DNA from 3 places in the Brevibacillus schisleri genome. Region 2 is predicted to be linked to each of the others. Evidence: riboswitches for the same ligand, from Rfam matches in the RefSeq annotation. Region 2 holds a riboswitch; each other region holds the start of a gene.
What was found. Region 2 has a riboswitch for S-adenosylmethionine ahead of ACUUHJ_RS02850 (methionine ABC transporter ATP-binding protein). Riboswitches for the same ligand answer to the same signal wherever they lie in the genome.

Region 1: it holds a riboswitch for S-adenosylmethionine, as region 2 does, so the genes downstream of both, ACUUHJ_RS20370 (aminotransferase class I/II-fold pyridoxal phosphate-dependent enzyme) here and ACUUHJ_RS02850 (methionine ABC transporter ATP-binding protein) in region 2, are expected to answer to the same signal.
Region 3: it holds a riboswitch for S-adenosylmethionine, as region 2 does, so the genes downstream of both, mtnK (S-methyl-5-thioribose kinase) here and ACUUHJ_RS02850 (methionine ABC transporter ATP-binding protein) in region 2, are expected to answer to the same signal.

What each region holds. Positions count from the first base shown of each region.
Region 1 covers NZ_JBVNDM010000001.1:4,319,014-4,322,943, reverse strand. Annotated here, with positions in the region: gene ACUUHJ_RS20385 (hypothetical protein) at 1-945, shown strand, start outside; gene ACUUHJ_RS20380 (DUF5665 domain-containing protein) at 955-1,296, opposite strand; gene ACUUHJ_RS20375 (pyridoxamine 5'-phosphate oxidase family protein) at 1,436-1,894, shown strand; SAM riboswitch class I at 1,969-2,088, shown strand; gene ACUUHJ_RS20370 (aminotransferase class I/II-fold pyridoxal phosphate-dependent enzyme) at 2,183-3,346, shown strand; gene ACUUHJ_RS20365 (trans-sulfuration enzyme family protein) at 3,343-3,930, shown strand, end outside.
Region 2 covers NZ_JBVNDM010000001.1:541,459-545,388, reverse strand. Annotated here, with positions in the region: gene ACUUHJ_RS02860 (MetQ/NlpA family ABC transporter substrate-binding protein) at 1-152, opposite strand, end outside; gene ACUUHJ_RS02855 (methionine ABC transporter permease) at 213-878, opposite strand; gene ACUUHJ_RS02850 (methionine ABC transporter ATP-binding protein) at 879-1,892, opposite strand; SAM riboswitch class I at 1,993-2,108, opposite strand; gene ACUUHJ_RS02845 (Ger(x)C family spore germination C-terminal domain-containing protein) at 2,216-2,887, opposite strand; gene tnpB (IS200/IS605 family element RNA-guided endonuclease TnpB) at 2,993-3,930, opposite strand, start outside.
Region 3 covers NZ_JBVNDM010000001.1:5,513,532-5,517,461, reverse strand. Annotated here, with positions in the region: gene ACUUHJ_RS26240 (sigma-70 family RNA polymerase sigma factor) at 1-381, shown strand, start outside; gene ACUUHJ_RS26235 (anti-sigma factor) at 381-1,565, shown strand; SAM riboswitch class I at 1,662-1,807, shown strand; gene mtnK (S-methyl-5-thioribose kinase) at 1,941-3,170, shown strand; gene mtnA (S-methyl-5-thioribose-1-phosphate isomerase) at 3,167-3,930, shown strand, end outside.

The DNA of each region.
Region 1 (3,930 bases), 3.8 Mb from region 2:
ACCAAGGTGGTAGTGAAAAAGCCGAATTCCGACATCATTGAAGTCGTTCCGACCAACGAGCACTCTTTTACGGTCAGCTTTGAAGCTCCGGATGCATCCTATGATCCGTATGTAACCGTAAGTGCCTATGCAGGCAGCAAGCTGGTCGATAGCGAACAGGTAAAGATCGTTCCAAAAGCAGAAGAAGATCAGGAAATGATCATCCATACTATGTCTGTATTGGATGCGAAGAAAAAGGAATTAAAAGTAAAAGGAATTGTCAAGCAGGGGGCAGACAAAGTAACTGTCACCTATAATGGCGTGAAAAAAGACGCAAACGTGAAGAAGCTGTGGGATGGCGTAGGCAGCTTTACGGTTTCAGTAAAGGATGTACAAGCAGCAAAAGATCAAAAAGCCTTGATCGAGGTTTACGAGGACGGCAAGAAGGTTGATTCCGAGTCCGTTCAGGTAGAAATCGTTAACGCTCCTGACAAGGATCAAGCGACTGCATATGTCATTAAGGCGACTGCTGTAAACAATCCTGCCGCCAAGTCCATCCAGGTGAAGGGGACAGTAAGCGGCTGGAACAAAAAGGACGATGCTGAGCTGGTTGTGATCGCTCCTGACGGGAAGAAAAAAGAGATTAAACCAAATGACAAAGGTGAGTTCTCTTTGACGTTGTCTTACAAGAATCATTCCTTTAGTGCCAAATCGATTCAATTCGCATTGTATGAAGACGATAAGCTGATTAAGAAAGCTGACGTTGCACTTAGCACAAAGGTCATTGGCGAGCCTGTGAAGCCTACAGACGGCGATGAAGACGATGATGATGACAAAAAGAAAAAAGAAAAAGGGAAGCATAAAGATAAGCATCCCAACGGCAATGCGTATGGCTATTGGAAAAAGCACGGTAAGGAATGGAATGACGATCACGATGATGATGATCATGACGAGGACAGAGACTAGTCTCTATCATTAAGGCCGCTGCTTGTAAGTCTCGACGTACTCCACCAATTGTCTGATGTAATCCCCCAGAATAGGGATCGAAAGAAATTGCGTCAAGAGGGAGCCGAGGAAAGCCAAAACGATAGCAGTACCAATCGTCAATCCCAGACCCCGGGCAAGACCTGCGAGGAAATTGATCCAGAGCAGCTTGCGCGGGGCTGTGTAATTTTGGATCACATCTGCTAGTCGGATATCTTCTAAGAACATCGCAATTTTGTGCATCCGCTCATTTACCTTCCGAACTTCCTGAAGCTCTTCAAGTACTTGGTCAATTTGCTGCATGAGGCGATCTGTAGGCGTCAAGCTGTCCATCCCCTTCCATCAATCGGTATCGTTACCTACCAGTCTAGGGAAAAAGACAACCAGAATCAAGGTGGAGAGGAAACGTTTGCCTATCAGCAATGCGAAGGGTAAAATGAACGTACAAAACGTTTGAATAGGAGGCTTTGAAATGGCTGAAACTGTTTCCCAAACTCTTTCCGAAGATTTATTCAAGCTCTTGCAAAAAGAGCGTTTTGTTACCTTGGGCACAGTAGACCATGAGTCAGGAGCACCATCGCTCAGTTCCTTGTCCTGGACGTTTGCTGTCAGCGCCGATACGATTCGTTTTGCCGTGGATAATCGATCGCGTATTTTGGCTAATATTGCGAAGGAACCGCAGGTTGTCCTGCATTTGATCGGTGCCGGCTCGTCTTTCGCCATTAATGGTCGTGCTGTCGTTAAAACAGACCGCCTGGAAGGTGTTCCGCTCAAGCTGGCCATGGTAGAGATCAAAATTGAGGCTGTTCGCGATATTATGTTTTACGGTTCCCGTATTTCCGCAGAACCACAATATGAAAAGACGTATGACAAAAACGCAGCAGCAAAGCTGGACAATCAAGTGATGACCGCCCTGAAGGATGCAAATTAACGGGTGGAAATAAATTGTTGACAAGAATCCTGCCGATCCATTAGTATTAGGGTCAATCGAATTGAATAGCAATCTTCTTATCCAGAGCGGCGGAGGGACTGGCCCGATGATGCCCGGCAACCAATCACCTGTATTTTAACAGGGAGATAATGGTGCTAATTCCTGCAGAGTTATCAAACTCTGAAAGATGAGAAGGATTTGCTTACGGTGACGTAAACAAAGCCTTCTTTCAGAGGAAAGAGGGCTTTTTTGATGCCCTCGTACACTATTGGAGGGAGAGAAACAGACATGAAATTGGAAACAAAGTTAATTCAGGCGGGAGTAGGCAGAGACGAAAAAACAGGGGCGGTGAGCTTTCCTGTTTACTATGCAACGGCTTATCGTCATCCTGCCTTGGGCCAGAGCACTGGCTATGACTATACGCGCACAGCTAATCCTACTCGCACCATTTTGGAGGAGACCATCGCTATAGCGGAATCAGGAGATGCAGGATTCGCCTGCGCCTCGGGAATGGCTGCTGTTCATACCGTCATGGGCTTGTTTTCCAAAGGAGATCATCTGATTGTTTCGCTCGATCTGTACGGGGGAACCTATCGATTGTTCGAGCAAGTGCTCTCTCGTTACGGTCTGACGTTTTCGTACGTGGATTTGCGTGACATTGGTGCACTGAAAAATGCGATTCGCCCAGACACAAAGGCTATTTTCGTCGAGACACCAACCAATCCGCTCATGCAGATTACCGATATTCGAGCAGTAGCACATTTGGCGAAGCAGCGCAGTCTTTTGACGATTGTAGACAACACATTCTTAACCCCGTATTGTCAACGCCCGCTAGAGCTTGGTGCAGATATCGTCTTACATAGTGCGACCAAGTATTTGGCAGGACATAACGATGTGTTGGCTGGACTCATCGTAACAAGAGGAGAAGAGTTGTCGGAAAAAATCCGGTTTTTGCACAATTCAATCGGTGCTGTACTCGGCCCGCAAGATTGCTGGCTTCTCATTCGCGGGATGAAAACATTGGCATTGCGGATGGAGCGCCATCAATCCAATGCCTTGATTGTAGCGGAAAAGCTGCGTAAGCATCCGGCAGTAGCGGAGGTATTTTATCCGGGTCTGTCCGAGCATCCGGGACATGAGATCCAGGTGAATCAAGCGACAGGGCATAGTGGGATGGTATCGTTCCGCGTACGCGATGTGGAGCAGGTGGGATTGTTCCTGCAAAATCTGCAAATCGTGTCCTTTGCCGAAAGCCTGGGTGGTGTCGAGTCATTGTGTACGTATCCGGCGACGCAGACTCATGCGGATATCCCGCAAGAAGTCAGAGACCATGTCGGTGTTTGTGATCGCTTGTTGCGGCTGTCGGTTGGCATCGAGCATCCAGATGATGTCGTAGCCGATTTGTTTCAGGCCTTGAATGCTAGTTTGGTCGTAGGGGGGAGTGTACGATGAATTTTGCCACCAAGCTCCTCCACGGTTCCACTTGCATTGACCCGTTCACAGGTGCGTCGTCGGTTCCGATTTATCAAGCTTCTACGTTTCATCAGGCTGATATCGATCAGCCATGTGCATTCGATTATGCCAGATCAGGCAATCCGACCAGGCAGGCTTTGGAAGAAGGCATTGCGACTCTGGAAGGAGGCGCACGCGGTTTCGCGTTCTCATCTGGCATGGCTGCCATTTCCAGCGTTTTCATGCTGTTTTCTGCCGGAGATCATATTGTAGTGGCGGAAGATGTATACGGTGGCACGTTTCGGTTTTTGACCAAGGTATTGTCGAGAATGGGCATCTCTGTAACGTTCGTGGATGCGACAGAGACAGAAGCCGTTCGTGCGGCCATTACACCGGCAACGAAAGGGGTTTACCTGGAGACCCCCTCCAATCCCACCTTAAAGGTGACAGATATTGCAGCGGTTTCTCGTATCGCGAAAGAGCACGGCCTGCTCGTCATCGTCGATAATACGTTCCTTACCCCGTATTACCAGCGACCATTGGAACTTGGCGCAGATGTGGTCATTCATAGTGCAACGAAGTTT
Region 2 (3,930 bases):
ACGGGAGAAGCGCCTACCTTCAATGTTACTTCCTGTTTTCCGCCTTGTGCGCCGCCTTCAGCTGGAGCAGGTGCTGTTTCGGTTTTGCCTCCGCAAGCTGCCAAAGAAAATGCCAACACAGTAGAAAGTACAGATACGACTAGCTTTTTCATGAATGATTTCCCCCTTGCATGTATTTCATCTTATTTTTTGAAAATCTATATGGAAAGATCCTACTTACGGCTGAATTTCAGAACCAGACGGTCCCCCAGCGATTGTAAGATCTGTACCATCACCAGCAAAATAACCACAGTCACAACCATAACATCGGTTTGGAAACGCTGATAACCGTATCGGATCGCCAAGTCACCCAAACCACCACCGCCAATTACCCCAGACATCGCCGTGTAGGAGACCAGTGTTACCGTCGTGATCGTAATACCCGCGATCAGACCGGATCTAGACTCTGGCAAAAGGACGTTCCAGACGATCTGCCAATTGGAAGCACCCATAGATTGTGCGGCCTCAATCACGCCCTTATCAATCTCACGCAGGGAGGTTTCCACCAAACGTGCGAAAAACGGAGCGGCACCAAATACGAGCGGCGGAATGGCACCCAGTACACCAAGTGAAGTTCCTACGATCATTTTCGTTACTGGAATCAGCAAGATCATCAGAATAATAAATGGTACCGAGCGCAATACATTGACAACGAATGATGCAATCGTATAAAAAGTGCGGTTTTGCAAAAGCTGTCCGCGAGAAGTCAAAAACAAAATGATGCCCAACGGCAAACCAATCAGGACGGTAAACAGAGTGGAGAAGCCCAGCATCGTGAGGGTGTCCATCGTACCTTCGCCGATTTCAGCCCAATCCACATTTACGAATGTCCAGTCCATTTATATCACCTCTACTTCCAAGCCACGTTGGCGCAGCGTCTCGATGGTCTTTTGATTCTGTGTGACATCGCCTTCCAGCTCGATCACTAGCTGACCATACGGCGTATCTTTCATGCGAGAAATCGTTCCCTGCAAAATACTGAATACCGTACCAGTCTCTTGCATGGTTTGGAAAAGGATCGGCTGGTATGTTTTTTCTCCAAGGAAGGTGACACGAGCAATCGTGCGGGTCCCCGAAGCCTTTTCGTGCTCGACCGCTTCGCGCAGCTCTGTAGAATCGGCTACTTGCTCCACGAATTCTTGTGTCGTTAGATGCTTTGGACGAAGGAATACATCCAGTACGTTACCCGACTCGACGATCTTTCCTCCATCAATCACGCCGACACGATCACAAATGGAGCGAATGACGTGCATCTCGTGGGTAATCAACACAATGGTCAGGCCCAGCTTGCGGTTGATGTCCAAGAGCAGTGCCAGAATGGAGTTCGTCGTCTGCGGATCGAGAGCCGATGTCGCTTCGTCGCAGAGCAGCACTTTTGGATCATTCGCGAGCGCACGGGCGATCCCGACACGCTGCTTCTGTCCGCCAGACAGCTGAGACGGATATTTGTCCTTATGTGCCTCCAAGCCAACCAGCTTCAGCAGCTCGTTTACTTTCTTATCAATCTCTGCCTTCGAACGCTTTGCCAGCTTGAGCGGAAAAGCAACATTTTCGCCGACCGTCGAAGAAGACAGCAAGTTGAAATGCTGAAAAATCATGCCGATTGCGCGGCGCTTTTCTTGCAGCTTTCCTTCATCCAGCTTCGTCAAATCGACGCCGTCCACAATAACTTCCCCCGAAGTTGGGCGCTCCAGCAAATTGATGCACCGGATCAACGTACTTTTCCCTGCACCAGAGTGTCCGATAATCCCGTATATTTCGCCTTGCTCTATGGAAAGGTCGATCCCCGTTAATGCTGGGATGGTTTTACCTTGTACTTGATAGCTTTTATGCAAATGACGCAGTTGGATCAACGCATCCACCTCCCGACCATAATCTTGATAAAAATATAAAAACCCCTTTTTCATAAACGAAAAAGGGGCTGCAACGCAATGTATACGTTCGCATCCACCCTTCTCATCTACACAAGATCCAAAAATCCTGTAGGAATTGGCACCGCGACGTTCATTCGAAAATGAACCGGCTGCCGGGCTTCATAGGGCCTGTCCCTCCGCCTCTCTTGATAAGAAAGATATCTACGTATATTATGTTCGTTTTTTCTATTTCTTGTTGATACAAAACGGATTATATCCTTTTTGAAAATATCACGTCAATAGTAATAGCAGGAAAAAGTTTTTTAATCCATGACGCCGTTGCGGATGATGGTTGACTTTACGTGAAAGCGAAATGTCGCGTCTTTGAACATCTTTCTCCATTCAGCCTGCGTCATATTTGCCTTCCCTCTTCTATTTGAGCGATACACGATCCCGAAACCAGCGGGATCGACATTGAGATCCTGCAATTTGTGGACTACTTTCTGCAGTTCTTTTCCGAGCTCTTCTTCCAGTGCATGTTCCATGATTTTCATCAACCTGGCATTCTCTAGTTTCAGCGGGAGGGTTAATTCCAAAATCCGCGCATTTAATCGGATGTGAATATCAAAGATCGGGGGAGATACTTGGGTCAGCTCGATTTTTGAATGGCTGGAAATCGTATCAAAGACAAGCTGCACACGGTCTTTTTTACTTCCGCGATTCTTGGTTACCTCACCAAAAATATGAGCAGGGACAGAAGTATCGCCAATGCGGAATTTTCCATGCATGAGCTTGATTAAAAAGGCTTCCTTGGGTGTGATCCACCCTACATAACGCTCCCCTCGAAATAATGCGATCCCCTTGATTTGCAGCTCATTTCCCTTTCTTGCAATGAACGGCATGATCGGGTCGATTCCTTTGTCATAATAAGACCGAAAAAACTCATGCATAGTGGGAGACGGAATTTTTTCCCCTTCAATATTTTGCTCAATCATACGGTTTGACACTCCCCATGCCTAAAGGCGGGGGATTCTTGGGTAGTCACTCCTAACGGAGTGAATTTTACCAAGCTATCCCTGTGTGTCCCACAGTTTAGTTGACTACGCCAACAATCGAAGTCCTTCTTGCTCGATATTGATCGCAGCGTTTTGGTCACGATCATGTTGCACGCCACAGTGCGGGCATATCCAACTGCGCAAGTTGAGACTTTTCACTTCTTTGTTGCGGTATCCACAGTTTGGAGTTGAGCAGAGCTGGCTTGAAGGAAATTGTTTTCCAACAATAGAGACCTTTCTTCCATACCATTCTGCCTTATACTCCAACATCGTACGAAACATAGACCACGAAGCATCTGCAATGGATTTGGCTAACTTGTGATTTTTGACCATATTTTCCACTTGCAAGTCCTCCAAACAGATCACTTGGCTCTCGTTGATCAGCTTGGTTGACAGCTTATGTAGGAAATCGTTACGGGTATTTGCAATTTTTTCGTGGAGTATAGCTACTTTGGTACGCGCCTTGTTCCGGTTGTTGCTGCCTTTTTTTCTACGAGATTGAATCCGTTGCCACTTCGCCAGTTGTTTTTCATACTTGCGATAGTATTTGGGATTTGCCACCTTCTCACCAGTAGAGAGAATGGCGAAATCCTTGATTCCAAGGTCAATCCCAACTGTTCGTTCTACTTTTGGGAGTAAATTACTCTCTGTTTCACACAATACGGATACAAAGTATTTACCTGAAGGATTGCATCTAATCGTAGCCGATAGGATTCGCCCTTCCACTTCTCTGGATTTAGCAAACGATACCCATCCTAGCTTAGGAAGTTTGATGCGATTCCTTTCTATTTTGATGTTCATCTTGCATGTATAGGATTGCTTTGGGTTCTTCTTGCTCTTGAATTTGGGATAGCCTTTTTTCTCTTTGAAAAACTTTCTGTATGAGGAATCCAAATCTTTTAAGGTTGATTGCAGGGCAGTGGAGTCCACTTCTTTCAACCATTTGATTTCTTTTTTAAGTTGCGTGAGCAAAGCAGAGCAGT
Region 3 (3,930 bases), 5.0 Mb from region 2:
CGCGCCTTCTCTTCCTTGGACGACTACCGTGGGGAAAAAGTACGGCCCTGGCTGTTCAAGGTGGCCTATCACGCTTTCGTGGACGGTTATCGCAAGAAGACGAAACAACGATTTGCGTTTGTGGAAGCCCTGCCACAGCGACGTGATCAATCGGCGGTTGATCCGGCAGAGCATGTCGTGAACAAAGAGCTGTGGGAAGTGGCCCATAACTACTTGGGGCAACTTCCGGAAAAGCAGAAACAGGTCATTTTGTTGTCTGCCATGCAGTTTTCCTACGCGGAAATGGCAGAGGTGCTCGGTATCGATCTGGCAGACGTCAAGCGTTCCTTGTTTCGGGGACGACAAAAGATGCGGCAGTTGTGGAGGGAGGAAATCCGGTGATGAACAAGGATGAGAATCATCGCGAGCAAAGGTTGCTTGCTTATTTGCGTGGGGAAATGGCGGAAGAAGATTCGAAACAATTCGAGGAGGAGATAGCCGCTGACGAAGAGTACGCACAGCGGTTGGAAAGGCTGTTGTTGGGGGCAGAACCAGAAGCGGACAACGCGAAAACCAAACAGTCTGAAACACTGTCAGCTGAAAAACAGCGTGCCATTGTTCGCCGGGGGAAATGGAAAAATCGGTTGTCCAACGCAGGATTCACCATAGGGCTTCCCTTTCTGGCCGGTGTTGTGTTGCTGATTCTGAATGGCTGGGTGGGGTCGCTGATGCATGAAGATCTGTTCCGCGTTGCAAAGTCGATGGTCAATTTTACTCAACCAGGTGTCAGTGTAGGCGGTAGTGGTTCGAAGGTCGGATTGCTGTACGGCAATATCAGCATGGAGCTTCGCGAGAGAGTCGGGTCGGAAGATAAGAATGCAGGGCGATTTGAAAGTACAAATGTGCTGTGGAACGTAAATGCTGGGCCGCAATGGACGAATGGAGTCAGGGAGCAGAAGCTGTATTTCCGTTATCCGACAGAAGGGGAAAAGGAGGATACGATGTCTTTCACTTCACCTGCCTGGACAACGATGGAGAAGCTGCCAGAGGGGACCGTTTCTCAGCTCGCGATTTCCTTCGATCACTTCTTGACGTATCAGGAGTACTATGAACTGGTTTCCCGCCATGTTACTTCTTCGGGACAAGATACAGTTTGGTTTGCGGTAGACACAGGGGTGGAGCGCAAGCAAGCAGAAGAAGAGGGCAATCGATTTCTCGGTCCCGGGTACGTGTGGGGATTTGCGCAACATGAACTGGATTACGGAGGTGCGCCCATTCGGGTAAACGGGGAAGGGGACAGAAGAATGTCCGCCTACTTGGAAGAGATGAAGTACTTATCTGAGCAAGAAGATCTGGCTCGCGATATCGGCAGATCTTTGCTGTTTCGTAGCGACCCTCAGATAACCGAACGATTCAACTACATGCAGCAAAACGGAGTGCGAATCTACGGCGCCGTCCTCACCGGACCTACGAAAGAACTGCTGAAGCTCAAGGCCGAAAAGTCAATAACGGCAGCGCTTTTAGGCAAGGTAGACTGGTGGAATTGGGATCGCCCTGCGGCATCAGGAACACATTACAGTTACTAGTAACAAGGTGCGAATTTTTGCACAAAAGGGTGTTGACATCGTGGAAGCGTTGGTTGTATGATTCAAACTAAATCAAAAACCGAATACGTTTTGGATACCTTATCCAGAGAAGGTGGAGGGACTGGCCCGATGATACCCGGCAACCGACATGACGCCATTCAGACGCGAGAAAGCGACTGATCGATAGGCGACATGCACGGTGCTAATTCCTGCAGAAACAAAAGTGGTCTGGAAGATAAGGGGGACATCAACACGGTTCTTACACGTGACGACAGCGACCTCTTTTCTTCGGGAAAAGAGGTCTTTTTTGCTCTCATGACACAAACAAAACAAGTAGAGATAGAGGAAAAATAAGTAGAGGGGAGTTTTGGGATCATGGCATATCGCGCATTGACTGAACAGGAAGCAGTGGAGTACGTAAAAGGAATACCAGATCTTTTTAGCGAAGGAGCAGAGCTGACCAGCCGAGAAATCGGGGATGGCAACCTCAATCTGGTTTTTGACATTCAAGAGCCAGCAACGGGTAAGAGCGTCATTGTTAAGCAAGCACTGCCTTTTGCCCGCGTTGTGGGGGAATCCTGGCCGCTTACGATTGACCGGGCTCGCATCGAGAGCGAGGCACTCCGCATTCAGCACAAATACGTTCCGGACCTGGTGCCACAGGTGTATCATTTCGATGGGGAACTTGCGTTGACCGTCATGGAAAACGTCGGGGACCACATCATCATGCGCAAAGGGTTGATCGAAGGAAAGCGGTATCCGCTATTCGCGAAGCAAATTGGCCGTTTTCTCGCGCAAACGTTGTTCTTCACATCCGATCTGGGTGCACATCCGTACATTAAAAAAGCGCTAGTCGGAACATTCATAAATCCAGAATTATGCAAAATCACAGAAGATCTCGTCTTTACCGATCCGTATGAAAATGCGCCTACCAACGACTTCAACCCGTTGATCCGCCGCGAGGTCGAGGCGATCTGGAACAACAGGCCGCTGAAGCTGGAAATCGCCAAGCTGAAATACGATTTCCTTACGCGCTCGGAGGCGCTGCTGCATGGTGACTTGCATACCGGAAGTATTTTCATCACGGAAAACAGCTTAAAAGCAATCGATCCAGAGTTCGCTTACTACGGCCCAATCGGCTTTGACATTGGGGCGATTATAGCCAATCTGCTGCTCAACTACGCAGGACAGCACGGTCTGCAAAAAGATCAAGGAGAACGGGAAGCGTACCGCGAATACTTACTGGAAATGGTCGAGGATGTCTGGAATGAATTCGTTTCGCAATTCGTTCAACTCTGGCACAAGCACGCCAAAGAGCGCAGCGCCCATGTCGAAGGACTGTGGCAAAGCTATGTGAAGCGCCTGATTCAGGATACAGCAGGCTATGCCGGATGCAAAATCCTGCGTCGTGTCATTGGCTTGGCAGGCGTAGCGGACCTGAATGCCATCGAAGACGACCAGACTCGCGCTGAAGCAGAGCGTCTCGCTCTCACGATTGGAGAAGCGCTAATCCTCGGTCGCGGTGGCATCGACGAATCGACAGATATCACGGACATCGTACGCACAGTAACTGAACGCTACTACCAGGAGGCTACAACAGTATGACAACCAGCACTCAATTGGCACCTGTAAAGTGGGAGAATGACGCATTGGTCCTGCTTGACCAGACGCGTCTGCCAGTAGAAACGATCTATTTGAACTTGACCACCTCCGAGCAAGTATGGGGTTCCATTCGACGCTTGGAAGTACGTGGCGCACCAGCCATTGGCATGGCGGCAGCTTACGGGCTCTACCTGGGCATTCGTGGCAGTGAAGCGAGTAACTACGACGAGTTTTGGCAGGAACTGAACCAGCAGGCAGACTACCTGGGCTCTTCCCGTCCGACAGCGGTGAATCTGTTCTGGGCGTTGGATCGCATCAAGGCTCGTGTTGAAAAAGAAAGCGGTGCGTCGATTGCCGAGTTGAAGGCGGCAATACTCGATGAAGCATTGGCGATTCAAAAGGAAGACGCTGAAGTATGCCGAACCATCGGGGAGCATCTGCTCACTCTGTTGCATGACGGTATGGGAATTCTCACACACTGTAACCCAGGGGCATTGGCTACAGCAGCGTACGGTACGGCTACTGCTCCCTTTTATTTGGCAAAGGAACGCGGTTGGAACCTGAAGGTGTACGCGGATGAAACCCGTCCTGTTCTACAAGGCGCTCGTCTTACTGCATTCGAATTGCAGCAAGCAGGGATTGATGTGACGCTGATCTGTGACAACATGGCGGCGATGGTCATGTCCCAAGGAAAAGTAGAGGCTGTCATCGTGGGGACAGACCGCGTAGCAGCGAACGGCGATGTCGCCAACAAAATCGGTAC